Regions from separate parts of the Solibacillus sp. FSL W8-0474 genome, predicted to be linked through region 2. Evidence: a T-box and tRNA genes for the amino acid it is inferred to sense, from the RefSeq annotation. Region 2 holds a T-box; the other holds one or more tRNA genes.
What was found. A T-box is a leader RNA that pairs with one kind of tRNA and senses whether it is charged. The one in region 2 lies ahead of tyrS (tyrosine--tRNA ligase), so its partner is inferred to be a tRNA-Tyr.
Positions count from the first base shown of each region.

Region 1 (7,443 bases), 980 kb from region 2:
GGCGGAACACGTGAAATTCCGTCGGAATCCGGGAGGACCATCTCCCAAGGCTAAATACTACCTAGTGACCGATAGTGAACCAGTACCGTGAGGGAAAGGTGAAAAGCACCCCGGAAGGGGAGTGAAATAGATCCTGAAACCGTGTGCCTACAAGTAGTTAGAGCCCGTTAATGGGTGATAGCGTGCCTTTTGTAGAATGAACCGGCGAGTTACGATTACGTGCGAGGTTAAGTTGAGAAGACGGAGCCGCAGCGAAAGCGAGTCTGAATAGGGCGAATTAGTACGTGGTCGTAGACCCGAAACCAGGTGATCTACCCATGTCCAGGGTGAAGGTGAGGTAACACTCACTGGAGGCCCGAACCCACGCACGTTGAAAAGTGCGGGGATGAGGTGTGGGTAGCGGAGAAATTCCAATCGAACCTGGAGATAGCTGGTTCTCTCCGAAATAGCTTTAGGGCTAGCCTCGTGATTGAGAATACCGGAGGTAGAGCACTGTTTGGACTAGGGGGGCATCTCGCTTTACCGAATTCAGACAAACTCCGAATGCCGGATATTTATACACGGGAGTCAGACTGCGAGTGATAAGATCCGTAGTCAAGAGGGAAACAGCCCAGACCACCAGCTAAGGTCCCCAAGTAATCGTTAAGTGGAAAAGGATGTGGCGTTGCTTAGACAACCAGGATGTTGGCTTAGAAGCAGCCATCATTTAAAGAGTGCGTAATAGCTCACTGGTCGAGTGACGCTGCGCCGAAAATGTATCGGGGCTAAACGATTCACCGAAGCTGTGGATGCATACTTTGAGTATGCGTGGTAGGAGAGCGTTCTAATAGCGTTGAAGTCAGACCGGAAGGACTGGTGGAGCGATTAGAAGTGAGAATGCCGGTATGAGTAGCGAAACATGGGTGAGAATCCCATGCACCGTATGACTAAGGTTTCCTGAGGAAGGCTCGTCCGCTCAGGGTTAGTCGGGACCTAAGCCGAGGCCGATAGGCGTAGGCGATGGACAACAGGTTGATATTCCTGTACCACCTCCTCACCGTTTGAGAAATGGGGGGACGCAGTAGGATAGGGTAAGCACGCCGTTGGTTGCGCGTGTTCAAGCAGTAAGGCGTGTATGTAGGCAAATCCGCATACTATAACGTTGAGCTGTGATGACGAGCTCTTTAGAGCGAAGTTCCTGATTTCACACTGCCAAGAAAAGCCTCTATCGAGGTGAGAGGTGCCCGTACCGCAAACCGACACAGGTAGTCGAGGAGAGAATCCTAAGGTGTGCGAGAGAACTCTCGTTAAGGAACTCGGCAAAATGACCCCGTAACTTCGGGAGAAGGGGTGCTTCTTTGGGTGCATAGCCTAGAGAAGCCGCAGTGAATAGGCCCAGGCGACTGTTTAGCAAAAACACAGGTCTCTGCAAAACCGTAAGGTGACGTATAGGGGCTGACGCCTGCCCGGTGCTGGAAGGTTAAGAGGAGCGGTTAGCGCAAGCGAAGCTGTGAATTGAAGCCCCAGTAAACGGCGGCCGTAACTATAACGGTCCTAAGGTAGCGAAATTCCTTGTCGGGTAAGTTCCGACCCGCACGAAAGGCGTAACGATCTGGGCACTGTCTCAACGAGAGACTCGGTGAAATTATAGTACCTGTGAAGATGCAGGTTACCCGCGACAGGACGGAAAGACCCCGTGGAGCTTTACTGTAGCCTGATATTGAATTTTGGTACAACTTGTACAGGATAGGTAGGAGCCAGAGATCCCGGAGCGCCAGCTTCGGAGGAGGCGTCGGTGGGATACTACCCTGGTTGTATTGAACTTCTAACCCATGCCCCTTAGCGGGGTAGGAGACAGTGTCAGGCGGACAGTTTGACTGGGGCGGTCGCCTCCTAAAGAGTAACGGAGGCGCCCAAAGGTTCCCTCAGAATGGTTGGAAATCATTCGAAGAGTGTAAAGGCATAAGGGAGCTTGACTGCGAGACCTACAAGTCGAGCAGGGTCGAAAGACGGGCTTAGTGATCCGGTGGTTCCGCATGGAAGGGCCATCGCTCAACGGATAAAAGCTACCCCGGGGATAACAGGCTTATCTCCCCCAAGAGTCCACATCGACGGGGAGGTTTGGCACCTCGATGTCGGCTCATCGCATCCTGGGGCTGTAGTCGGTCCCAAGGGTTGGGCTGTTCGCCCATTAAAGCGGTACGCGAGCTGGGTTCAGAACGTCGTGAGACAGTTCGGTCCCTATCCGTCGTGGGCGTAGGAAATTTGAGAGGAGCTGTCCTTAGTACGAGAGGACCGGGATGGACACACCGCTGGTGTACCAGTTGTCTTGCCAAAGGCATCGCTGGGTAGCTATGTGTGGACGGGATAAGTGCTGAAAGCATCTAAGCATGAAGCCCCCCTCAAGATGAGATTTCCCATTACGCAAGTAAGTAAGACCCCTGAAAGACGATCAGGTAGATAGGTTCGAGGTGGAAGTGCGGTGACGCATGCAGCTGACGAATACTAATCGGTCGAGGACTTAACCACATTTTATTGCACAACTCAATGAAACGTTTATCCAGTTTTGAAAGAATGATTCTTTCAAAGGGTTCCAAGACATAAGCTGTATTGGAAGCCAAAATAGTCTAGTGATGATGGCAAAGAGGTCACACCCGTTCCCATACCGAACACGGAAGTTAAGCTCTTTAGCGCCGATGGTAGTTGGGGGCTTCCCCCTGTGAGAGTAGGACGTCGCTAGGCTCAAAAAGTCGTTGCTGATTCAGTCAGTAGTGGCTTTTTTATTATTTAAAATTAGCGAATTAAAGATAACAAGCATGACTTGAAAGGATAAAACTTTCTAGGTCATGCTTGTTTGTTTATATAAAAATAGAAATTAGATCTTACCGGTTATAAATTAATACAAATAGGAGAAGAGGTAGCTAGATGAACGTCATCTATGTAAATAAAAGTATATATAATAAAGAAAGAATTTCAGTTTTCATTCTTAGTTGGATTAGATAGTTATCATTCCTCAAGGCACTTTTATCATTTGAAACTTTTACAGCTAAATTACGTATACAAAGGAATAAGTTTAATTAAGGAGGAAGCTGATGCGTAAAATATTGTATATGGCAGTAGCTAGCGTATTACTGACAGCCTGTGGAAATGATAAAACAAGCAGTACCGACTTAGCTACAACAGGGCAAACTGAAAGCTCTCAGGAGGTCATCCAGATGAACGAAGCATTATTAGGGAAATGGCAAGGTATGATTGAAATCCCGCAGTCACCATTGGAAATTATTTTGGATTTGCAAAAAACAGGGGGGAATATATCGGTTCCAGCCCAAGGATTAAGTGAATTTTCATTTGAATCTGTTCAATATAATGATAGTGAAATAGAGATTAAAATTGATTTGGCAGGGTCTTTAATAAAAATAGAAGGGACTTATGAAAAGGAACAAATAGAAGGGACGTTTACACAAAATGGACAAACATTTTCGATTACTTTAAATCCATATACAGAGGCTTCTATAACATATGAAGAGCATACCGTTCCTGTTTTAGGAGGGGAATTAAAGGTAGCCCTACAAGTGCCAGAACAACCAACAGGGGAGCTTGTTATTATCCATGCTGGTTCAGGACCAACGAATAAAGATGGAAATACTATTGGTGGTGGATCTAATAACAGCCTTAAGATGATTGCGGAAAGTCTAGCCGAACAGGGAATTGCATCAATACGGTTTGATAAGCGGGGTATTGGTGAAAATACAGCACTAATTGCAAAAGAAGAGAACTTAACATTTGAAATGTATGTACAGGACGTAACGTCAATCGTTGATTATGCTAAAAAAGACAGCCGTTTTACGGAGGTTCATTTACTTGGTCATAGTGAAGGTGCATTAATTATGGCAATCGCTGCACAAAAAGGCAATGTAGACTCACTTATCTCCATTGCTGGGGCAGGTAGACCGGTCGATGAGATTTTGATGGAACAACTAGCAGCGAGTCTACCACCTAATTTGTTGTTGGAATCTGAAAAAGCATTGGAGCAGCTGAAAGCCGGTAATAAAGTCGGGAAAGTTTCGTCTGAACTTCAGTCCTTATTTAGACCCTCTGTTCAACCGTATATGATTTCTTGGTTAAAATATAACCCACAGCAGGAAATAATGGATGTGAAAGTTCCTATACTAATCATACAAGGAAAAATGGATATCCAAATTACAGAAGAAGATGCGGAAAGTCTAAAATCGGCAAATAGCAAAGCACAGCTTCATTATTTTGATCATATGAATCATGTCTTAAAAGACATACAAGGAAATCGTGAACAAAATATAGCGAGTTATTCAAATCCCACGATACCATTGGCGAATGGTTTAGTGGAGAAAATTGTTAAATTCGTAAAATAAACAAAGTCCAGGAAAGAGGAGTTTTCCTCTTTCTGCAATAAAAAAATAAAAGACAAATTATTTCAATAAAGTGCTTGTATAAATTAAAAACGTTGCTATAATAATAAATGTACAAGGGAAACATTGTACATGAGGTACATATATAGTAGCGTTCCGAAGTAGCTCAGTTGGTAGAGCATCCGGCTGTTAACCGGCAGGTCGCAGGTTCGAGTCCTGCCTTCGGAGCCATTTTTTTTTGCCTTTTTGTATTGTGGAAAAAAATAAAAACATTTTTTAAAAAAAGTTTTTAAAAAGGCTTGCATGATAGTGAAAATGATGATATTATAAATCTTGTCTTAAAGAGAACGTATCATTTACATAACGGCCCGTTGGTCAAGTGGTTAAGACACCGCCCTTTCACGGCGGTAACACGGGTTCGAATCCCGTACGGGTCACCATTTAAGGCTTCATAAAAAAATAAATTAGTAACACTTGTTATGTATGGAGGATTAGCTCAGCTGGGAGAGCACCTGCCTTACAAGCAGGGGGTCGGCGGTTCGAGCCCGTCATCCTCCACCATTCATTTTTTAACAGTGTTGCATCATTTGTCGGAGGGGTAGCGAAGTGGCTAAACGCGGCGGACTGTAAATCCGCTCCTTAGGGTTCGGCGGTTCGAATCCGTCCCCCTCCACCATCTTTAAAATGTTTGGGGTATAGCCAAGCGGTAAGGCAACGGATTTTGATTCCGTCATGCCCTGGTTCGAATCCAGGTTCCCCAGCCATTTTTTTATTTTTTTCTGAGCCATTAGCTCAGTTGGTAGAGCATCTGACTTTTAATCAGAGGGTCGAAGGTTCGAGTCCTTCATGGCTCACTTTTATTTTATAAATTTAGAAGTGCACTTAAACTTAAAAACTACAATCCTTTACTTATATTAATGAGTAAAGGATTTTTTGCATATTAAAGGGAAAACCGTTTGGGAAATCGAAATTTCAATAGAGAGTTTAGCTGAGCATAGAATAGCCGACCAAATATTAAGATTTCGTAAGGGGATGGGAAAATGAATAGAAAAATTTCAATTGTAGGGGTTCCGTGTGATTATGGTCAACAACGTCGTGGGGTGGATATGGGACCAAGTGCTATTCGATATGCAGGCTTGCAACAACGTTTAGTAAACCTAGGATTTGAAGTTGAAGATGAAGGCAATATTCAAGTAATTGAACGAAATGCAATTGACCAGAAAGACGAAAAGCTTCTAAATTTAGATGAAGTAATTAAAGTGAATACAGCACTTGCCGAGAAAGTATATGAAGTTGTAAAAAAGGATCATACACCTCTAGTACTAGGTGGTGACCATAGTATAGCAATAGGTACGTTAGCGGGACTTTCTATGAAGTATAAAAACTTGGGGGTAATATGGTTTGATGCCCATGCCGATTTGAATACGCCGGAGACAACACCGTCAGGGAATATTCACGGTATGCCTCTTGCTACAAGTATAGGGCTTGGGCATAAGCGATTGACTTCTATATTACATGGAGAACCAAAAATTAAAGCGGAAAATATAATTATAATTGGCGGGCGCTCAATTGATGAGGGAGAACGTGAATTAATAAAAACGCGTGGCATTAAAATTTATACGATGCATGAAATTGACCGGCTTGGAATGACACATGTAATGGAAGAAACGGTGAATTATTTTAAACAAAATCAAATAGATGGTATGCATTTATCTCTTGACCTTGATGCACTGGATCCTTTATACACACCCGGAGTTGGAACACCTGTGGCCGGGGGAATTACCTATAGGGAAAGTCATCTAGCAATGGAGATGATTCAGGAATCAGGATTGTTGACGTCTGCAGAGTTTGTCGAAGTGAATCCTATACTGGATGAACGTAATAAAACGGCTGATGTAGCAGTTGCGTTAATTGGTTCTTTGTTTGGTGAAACTTTAGTATGAATATTGTGAAAAAATGGGTATAGCATAATGAAATTTGTTATAATGGGAACACATATTTTTGCGGAAAAGACAAAATAATTTTTTTGAAAATGAAACCTTTTAAGAAACAATCCGTATATATAGAACAGCTGAAAAGGTGGAGAGGAAAGACAAATGGATGCGTTAGTAAATAAAAGAATAAAGCAAGTGCTTAAAGGTGATCAAAACGCATATGCCGACATTGTTAACCTCTACCAGCACAAGCTGTACCAAGTGTGTTTTCGAATGCTTGGAAATAAACAAGAAGCAGAAGATATTGCACAAGAGGCATTTATACGTGCCTATATTAATCTACATTCGTATGATCAAAATCGAAAATTTTCAACATGGCTTTATCGTATAGGTACGAATTTATGTATCGACCGTATTCGTAAAAAGAAGCCAGATTACTATTTAGATGCCGAAGTTGCTGGGACAGAAGGATTGGATATGTATTCACAGATTGCTGCGGATGAGCAATCACCTGAAGCAGCTATTGAACAAATGGAGCTTCAGGACAGAATTCAATTTGAAATCAGTCGCCTTCCTGACAAATATCGTTCGGTCATTGTTTTAAAATATATTGAGGAATTATCGCTCCAGGAAATCAGTGAAATTTTAGATATGCCGCTTGGTACAGTAAAAACCCGTATTCACCGTGGTCGTGAAGCGTTGAGAAAGCAGTTAAACAATTTGTAGGAGGAAGATACGCATGAAAACGTGTGCATCACAATTCGTGGATTATATGCACGAATATTTAGATGGTGATATTAGTCGTGAGCATGAACAATCATTGAAACAACATTTGCAGACATGCCCGGATTGCCAACAACATATGCATGAATTAAGTGACACGGTTGCGTTTATCAAGAGTGCAGCGCATATTACTGCCCCTCCAAGCTTTGAGGAACAAGTAATAAGTCGTTTACCGAAACGCAAAAGTTCTGTCGGCATAAAACGTTGGTTCCGTCAGCATCCGATGCTCGTTGCTGCTGCATTGTTTTGCTTGTTTATGAGCGCTACAGTGCTAAGTAGTTTCCCGAACGACAATCAATTTTCTGTGACAAAACAGCCAAATATAGTTGTTGAAGGGCAAACGGTAACAGTTCCCGCTGGTG
Region 1 covers NZ_JBBOQJ010000001.1:3,860,183-3,867,625, reverse strand. Annotated here, with positions in the region: rRNA gene NYE67_RS19575 (23S ribosomal RNA) at 1-2,508, shown strand, start outside; rRNA gene rrf (5S ribosomal RNA) at 2,606-2,721, shown strand; gene NYE67_RS19565 (alpha/beta fold hydrolase) at 3,072-4,367, shown strand; tRNA gene NYE67_RS19560 (tRNA-Asn) at 4,520-4,595, shown strand; tRNA gene NYE67_RS19555 (tRNA-Glu) at 4,730-4,804, shown strand; tRNA gene NYE67_RS19550 (tRNA-Val) at 4,850-4,925, shown strand; tRNA gene NYE67_RS19545 (tRNA-Tyr) at 4,957-5,040, shown strand; tRNA gene NYE67_RS19540 (tRNA-Gln) at 5,054-5,128, shown strand; tRNA gene NYE67_RS19535 (tRNA-Lys) at 5,146-5,218, shown strand; gene rocF (arginase) at 5,405-6,307, shown strand; gene sigW (RNA polymerase sigma factor SigW) at 6,461-7,024, shown strand; gene NYE67_RS19520 (zf-HC2 domain-containing protein) at 7,038-7,443, shown strand, end outside.
Region 1: it has a tRNA-Tyr gene. The T-box ahead of tyrS (tyrosine--tRNA ligase) is inferred to sense a tRNA for this amino acid. The anticodon was not compared.

Region 2 (7,443 bases):
CATTAAAGGTGTATCCCCCATTAGACGTTGCAAAGCAGTTTGAGATCCACTATCCTGTGGTCTTTGGAATGCACGAATTTCATCATTATCCCCACCAACTTCAGACCAATTTGTAATCTCACCGGAATATATTCCTTTGATTTGTTCCAACGATAAACCGTCAATATTATTTTTACTATTCACGAAAAAGACGAATGCCTCTTTTCCAATAGGCGTTAATACCAATTCAAAGCCCTTATCTTCTGCTCGCCTTATTTGATTTTCAGAAGGTCCTGCTGCGAAGATTAGGTCTGCCCTTCCTAAAATCAAATTTGTATAGGCTTCATGTGTTTGGTTAACCATTACCTCACTCTTATATGGGTTATAATTTTTTTCAGGATATACTTCTTGAGCAATCGCGGCATAGAGTGGATACAATGCCGTCGCACCATCGATGACCGGTAAAGGTTCTTCTAATTTTAATGACGCAGTTTGTTCAAGCTCCACTAGTTGATTGCCTTCTACAAACGGTTCATACTGATAAATATTAACCTCAGCATCAACAGTAGGCACTCTGCTATCCAACCACTTATATATTGGTTGAATACATGTAATAGCTATAATAATCCCAGCTAGTCCCCAAAATACTTTCACACGCTTCTTCTTTTGATAAAATACATCAAAAATTTGAAGCACAAAACCTATATATAAAATTGAAGCTATTGCAATTATTAGCGGTATGTAATGAATGTTGCCCGCCAGTAGAAACGTGAAAACAATAACAAACGTGAAAAAGCTTGCTCCCAGCAATACAAAAATGGCCATTCCAATTTGTCCCCAATAAGATTTTTTCTCCATATCATCTCTCCCTTCTCATTATTACGTTCTTTCTAATTCCTAATATTCCTTTAAAAAACGCCTTGGAAAACTTTATTTCCAAGGCGTGTCAAAATCATTTAGTTATACAAATTTCACCATGTGATATTTTTTCTTTCCTCGACGGATAATCGCGAATGCATCTTCTAATCGGTCTTTTCCATCAATCAAATATTCCAACTCTGTAACCTTTTCTCCGTTTACGCTGATCGCACCGTTTGTTACATCTTCACGTGCTTGGCGTTTTGACGATGAAATGCCGGCTTCTACAATTAACTCAACAATGTTTTTGTCTTCTTTTGCTACCTCTACAGATGGAACGCCAGCAAATGCTACTTTCATTTCATCTACTGATAGTGCTTTTAAATCCCCTGAGAATAACGCTTTTGTAATACGCTCCGCTGCTTCTAGACCAGTTTCACCGTGGATAAGGCGTGTCATCTCTTCAGCTAAAGCTTTTTGTGCTTTACGTAAATGCGGCTCTTCTTCCACACTTACTGCTAATGCTTCAATTTCTTCACGTGTTAAGAAAGTAAAGATTTTAAGGTATTTGACAACGTCTGCATCTGCAGTGTTGATCCAAAACTGGTAGAACTCATATGGTGATGTTTTTTCAGCATCTAACCATACTGCGCCACCTGCTGTTTTACCAAATTTTGTACCATCTGCTTTTGTTACAAGAGGAATCGTAATACCGAATGCTTTTGCATTTTCATCGTGTGTTTTACGAATCATTTCCAATCCCGTCGTAATATTGCCCCACTGATCCGAGCCACCTACTTGAATACGAACATTATGGTGATCGTATAAATGATTGAAGTCGATACCTTGAATTAATGTGTAAGCAAATTCAGTAAATGAAATACCTGAATCTAAGCGTGAAGCTACTGTGTCTTTATTTAAAATGTAGTTTACATTAATTAATTTCCCGTAATCACGTAAAAAATCAATTAATGACATTGGGCCAACCCAATCATTATTATTAACTAATACAGCACCGTTTGCTGCATCTGATGAGAAGTCGAATAAACGCTCCATTTGTTTTTTTAGACCTTGAACGTTTTTGTCGATTTGCTCCATCGTCTGTAGTTGGCGCTCTTCAGAACGTCCTGACGGATCCCCGACAGTACCTGTAGCTCCCCCAACTAATAAAATCGGTGTATGACCCGCTTTTTGGAAACGGCGTAATGTAAGTAATGGTACGATATGACCGATATGCATCGAATCTGCTGTTGGATCGACACCTACATATAATGAAACCTTCTCCTCGTTTAAAAGCTTTTCCATACCTTCAGCGTCCGTTTGTTGGTATAACAAACCGCGCCATTCTAAATCTTGCAGTAATTCATTCATTATTTTTCTCTCCTTTTACATGTGTTGTTATTCGCTATGTAAGGAAACAAAAAACGCCCCTACACGCCAATGCATGCAGGGACGTCAAATTTCTCATTTAACGCGGTACCACCCAGCTTGAAGAAAATTAAAAACTTTTCTTCCACTTTAAGCGTCTATAACGTGACGATCCGTCCAAGCTCCAAGTACGTAATTCATAAATGCGCTTTCTCTGGCTTTCACCAACCGCCAGCTCTCTAATCAGGGAACACATTTATTACTGCAAACTCTTCTTTGCCTGAAATTTATATTTTCTATTCTACCTAGAAAATAGATGTTGTCAATAAATATATTCGTTTATATATCAAATATGCTATAATAAACAAGATTTTAGGAGGGCGATGTTGTGAAAGAATGGCTTGATAAATTTAATAAAAAAATCGAATCCCTTGTTTCTTCAAAACAGATGCGCTACGTACGAATTACTGGTGGCGTATTCTGGAATTTAACCTTATTAGCAGTAATTTTTGTTGCTACTACGCTGTTATTTGTTGGGGGTGTAGGTGCAGGTTACTTCGCATCATTAACAAAGGATGAACCTTTGCGATCAAAAGAAGAGATGCGCGAGCAAATATTCAGCTATGAAGAAACAAGTGAACTTTACTTTGCAAACGATATTTACATAGGAAAAATTCGAACAGACTTAGACCGACGTGAGACATCGCTTGCTAATATATCTCCAATAGTTATAAATGCGGTGCTTGCTACGGAAGATGAATATTTCCGCGAGCATGAAGGAATTGTACCAAAAGCAGTTTTACGTGGGTTACTACAGGATGTATCGAACTCCTCTACACAAACTGGTGGCTCTACTTTAACACAGCAGTTAATAAAAAACCAAATACTTACAAATGAAGTTTCGTATGAGCGTAAAGCAAAAGAAATACTACTCGCTTTTCGTCTCGAGAAATTTATGAGCAAAGAAGAAATTTTGGAAGCATACCTTAACATTATTCCTTATGGTCGGAATTCTTCTGGTCGGAATATTGCCGGAATTGAAACAGCAGCCCAAGGTATTTTTGGTATTCCAGCTTCTAAGCTAAATTTACCACAAGCAGCCTATATTGCCGGAATACCTCAAGCTCCTTTTAAATACACACCATTTACAAATAAGGGTGAACAAAAGAGTGCTGAGGGAATGAAACCAGGTATCGACCGTATGAAAACGGTATTATATCGTATGCAGGAAGTAGGCTATATTTCGGAAAAAGAATATAACGAAGCAATAGGCTATGATATTACAAAAGATTTGAAGGGTTATGAAGAACGACCAGAGGACAAATATCCTTGGCTAACAGCTGAGCTAGAAATGCGAGCAAAAGAAATTTTCGCAAAAATACTTGCTGAAGAAGACGGAATTGACCCAGACCGTTTAAAAGAAGAAAAGAACTTAAACGAAAAATACTCTATTTTAGCAGACCGTACAATTCGTTCTGGAGGGTATCGTATTTATTCGACAATCAATAAAGATATGTATGATGCTATGCGAAATGTGACAGAAGAATTTACCTTGTATGGTCAAACATATAAGAAAAAAGAAAAAGATCCAGAAACAGGTGAAGAAATCGAAGTGGATGTGCCTGTTCAAACAGGAAGTATCATTATCGATAATAAAACAGGTCGTATTTTAAGCTTCGTCGGTGGACGTGACCACCAGTTAGAACAGTTAAATCATGCTACACAAGCTTATCGATCAAATGGATCAACTATGAAACCATTACTTGCTTATGCACCGGCACTGGAATATGGTGTAATCGGGGCGGGTAGCCCGGTAGTAGATGTTAAGTTTAAACGTGATTATGATAATTACGAACCTGTAAACTATATTCCTACACAGGAATTAGGTATTATTCCTGCACGTCAGGCAGTTGCTTCTTCTCAAAACTTGGCTTTGTTACGTTTGTATGACTCAATTTTAGATCGCCGTCCTGCTACGTATTTAGATAAAATGGGCTTTTCTAAGTTAACTGAAGGAGATTATGTGCATTTATCTACAGCCATTGGTGGTATTACTCATGGGGCAACAGTCGAGGAAAATACAAATGCTTATACTACATTTGCAAATGAAGGAAAATTCATAGATGCCTATATGATTGAGCGTATCGAGGATTTAGATGGTAATGTTGTTTATGAACATAAAGTTGAGCCGGTGGAGGTATTCAGTCCGGAAACTGCCTATATGATGACAGATATGTTACGTGATGTACTTCAACAAGGCGGTACCGCAACTTTAGCGAAAAGTCAGTTAAAGTTCTCTTCAGACTTTGCAGCTAAAACAGGTACAACACAGGATCATAAAGACGTTTGGCTAGTAGGCTATAACCCGAATATCTCAGTCGGTGTCTGGTTAGGTTATGACCAGCCTCGTACTCTTTATGCATTTAATAATCGTTATCAGCACCCTAGTAATCGTGTCAACCGATTATGGGCAAGTTATTTAAATACGCTTTATGATATCGATCCAGAATTAATCGGTACGAAGGAAACATTCAAAAAGCCAGAAGGTGTTGTTACGCAGTCGTTCTGTGGAATATCCGGATTAGCTGCTTCCACATCTTGTTCAAATGCTGGTTTAGTCATTTCCGATTTATTTAACAAAAATGTATTTTTACCTACACAGCCAGATGATAGTTTCGTTTCATCTACTTCTGTAGTAATTAACGGCAGTACTTATGCGGCACTACCAAGTACACCAACTGAGTTTGTCCAAATGAGTGGATTCGGATTGAATCAGGCCTTTATTGACCGTATGCTAGGTAGGCTCGGCGGGGATGCATCAAAGCTATTGCCATTTAGTACTGGTAATGGTGTTGTATCAGGTGCCCAGTTCGAAGCGGATGGTGCTCCACCTGAAGCTGTATTTGCAACATTGGCAAATGGCTCATTATCATGGACGGCTTCAGCATCCAATGATGTGGTTGGCTACCGTGTATACAGTATTACAAATGAAGGCACATCACTTGTAAGATCATTAAAGTCTTACGAAGGGTTCCAAATGTCTGTGTCAGAAGGCGTTAGGTATGTCGTTGTTGCTGTTGATATTACTGGCCTGGAGTCGGGTTATTCGAATGAAGTTGGGGAAGTTTATACTGCGCCACCTGAACCCGAAGATGAAGAGAATACTGTACCAGGAGAGATCATAGAAGAAGATTTAGACGATATAGAAATCGATCCAGAAACAACTATTGATTAATTTATAAAAAAACTGGGGCTGAGACATAAGTAGAATTTCTTTGTATAAGAGAAATTTCCTTATTAAGAAACTGATACTTTATGAATTGATTGGAGTGAAGGGGCGACTCCTGGGGGATGAGCGTGACGCCTGAGACTAGGAACAAAGGCTAAGAACGCCACGTCCTGTGGCAACGCTTTTGTGACCGACATCGTGTCGGCCTCACGCCCCCGGAAAGCGTCCCCGCAACGGAAATCAATTCTGGTAGAAACAGAAAAATATCCATTTTCCCTTCAGGAAAATGGATATTTTTCGTTTTGTCCTAAACTCTTTTAAATTATTTATAGAGTTGTAATTTTATCAGTTTGTAATACACCTTTTAGAATGTCTACAGCTTCATCAATTTCCTGCTCACTTACTGTTAATGGTGGCAATAAGCGTATTACTTTCGGACCCGCCGCTACAGTTAACAATCCAGCTTTATCTAAAGCAGCTACATATGGCGCTACGTCTTCTCCACCTAATCCTAATCCAAGCATTAAACCTTTTCCTTGAACAGTATAGTTCGGGAACGCTTCTTTAAGTTTATTTACAAAATAGCTTGATTTTTGTTTTACAGATTGTAAAAATTCATCATTAAATATATGATCAATAACTGTTTGTGCTACTGACACTGCTAGTGGATTTCCACCGAATGTCGTGCCATGTGTTCCTGCGTTAAACGTATTAAATAGTTCCTCTGTACCGAGAATGCCTCCAATAGGAAAACCTCCTCCTAGACCTTTCGCCATTGATACAATATTAGGCTTAATTACAGTTTGCTCAAATGCAAAACGGGTACCTGTACGCCCAATTCCCGTTTGTACTTCATCGGCGATTACTAAAATATCCGTTGATTGCTGAATGTCGTGAATAGCTTGCGCAAATTCATCTGATACAGAATTTACCCCACCTTCACCTTGAATCATCTCCAGCATAATTGCTGCTGTTTCAGAGTCGGCTGCTGCTTTTAAAGCATCTACATCATTAAACGGTAATGTAATAAATTCACTCACTAAAGGTCCGAAGCCGTTACGTACTTTATCTTGACCAGTCGCACTCATTGCACCGAATGTACGTCCATGAAAGCTTTGTTCGAAAACGATTATTTTATGCTTCCCTGTATGCTTTCGAGCCAATTTAATTGCAGCCTCGTTTGCCTCTGCTCCACTATTACAGAAAAAAGCATAGGATAGATGTAAATCTTTCACTAAGGATGCCGCCAGCTTCTCTTGACCTGGGCTCTCAAATAAGTTACTAATATGCCATAGTTTTTCACTTTGCTGCTGAATTGCCTCTACAATTGCAGGATTGGCATGACCTAAGCTACAGACAGCTATTCCACTTGTAAAATCTAAATAGCGTTTTCCTGTAGTATCGAATACTTCAGTTCCTTTCCCTTCAACTATAGCGAAAGGTCTTCTTACGTAATTTTGAAATAATGCACTCATTTTACTAGCTCCTCACTTAAAATAGTTGTACCGGTTAATGTTTCATTGACAATTTGGACAGATGGTATTCCCGACTCTAAACAATTTAAAGCACCCTGTACTTTCGGTATCATACCGCCGTATATATCTCCTTCGTCAATCCATTGCTTAATTAAATTTGGCGTGGCTTCTGATTGAAATTCATCTTTTATCCGAATACCTGCAACATCTGTAACGAGGAGTAAACGATCTGCACCTACTGCCAATGCAATTTCACTTGCCACTGTATCTCCATTAATATTAAGTGCATGCCCATCCTTTGTTGCACCAATGCAGGCAATTACAGGGACAATACCACTTTCAGTTAATGTATTTAATAAGTTTACATTAACACTTTTTACCTTACCTACAAATTTATAAGTTTCAAAATCTAAAAATTCACTTTCCAACAAGGTTTGATCAAAACCATTTAACCCTACAGACTCAATTCCTGCAGCATTGAGTTCATGAACTAATGCAGGATTAACTTTACCGATTAAAGTTGATTGAACAATT
Region 2 covers NZ_JBBOQJ010000001.1:2,879,972-2,887,414, forward strand. Annotated here, with positions in the region: gene NYE67_RS14520 (PstS family phosphate ABC transporter substrate-binding protein) at 1-837, opposite strand, end outside; gene tyrS (tyrosine--tRNA ligase) at 940-2,211, opposite strand; T-box leader at 2,283-2,491, opposite strand; gene NYE67_RS14530 (transglycosylase domain-containing protein) at 2,594-5,440, shown strand; gene NYE67_RS14535 (acetylornithine transaminase) at 5,761-6,909, opposite strand; gene argB (acetylglutamate kinase) at 6,906-7,443, opposite strand, start outside.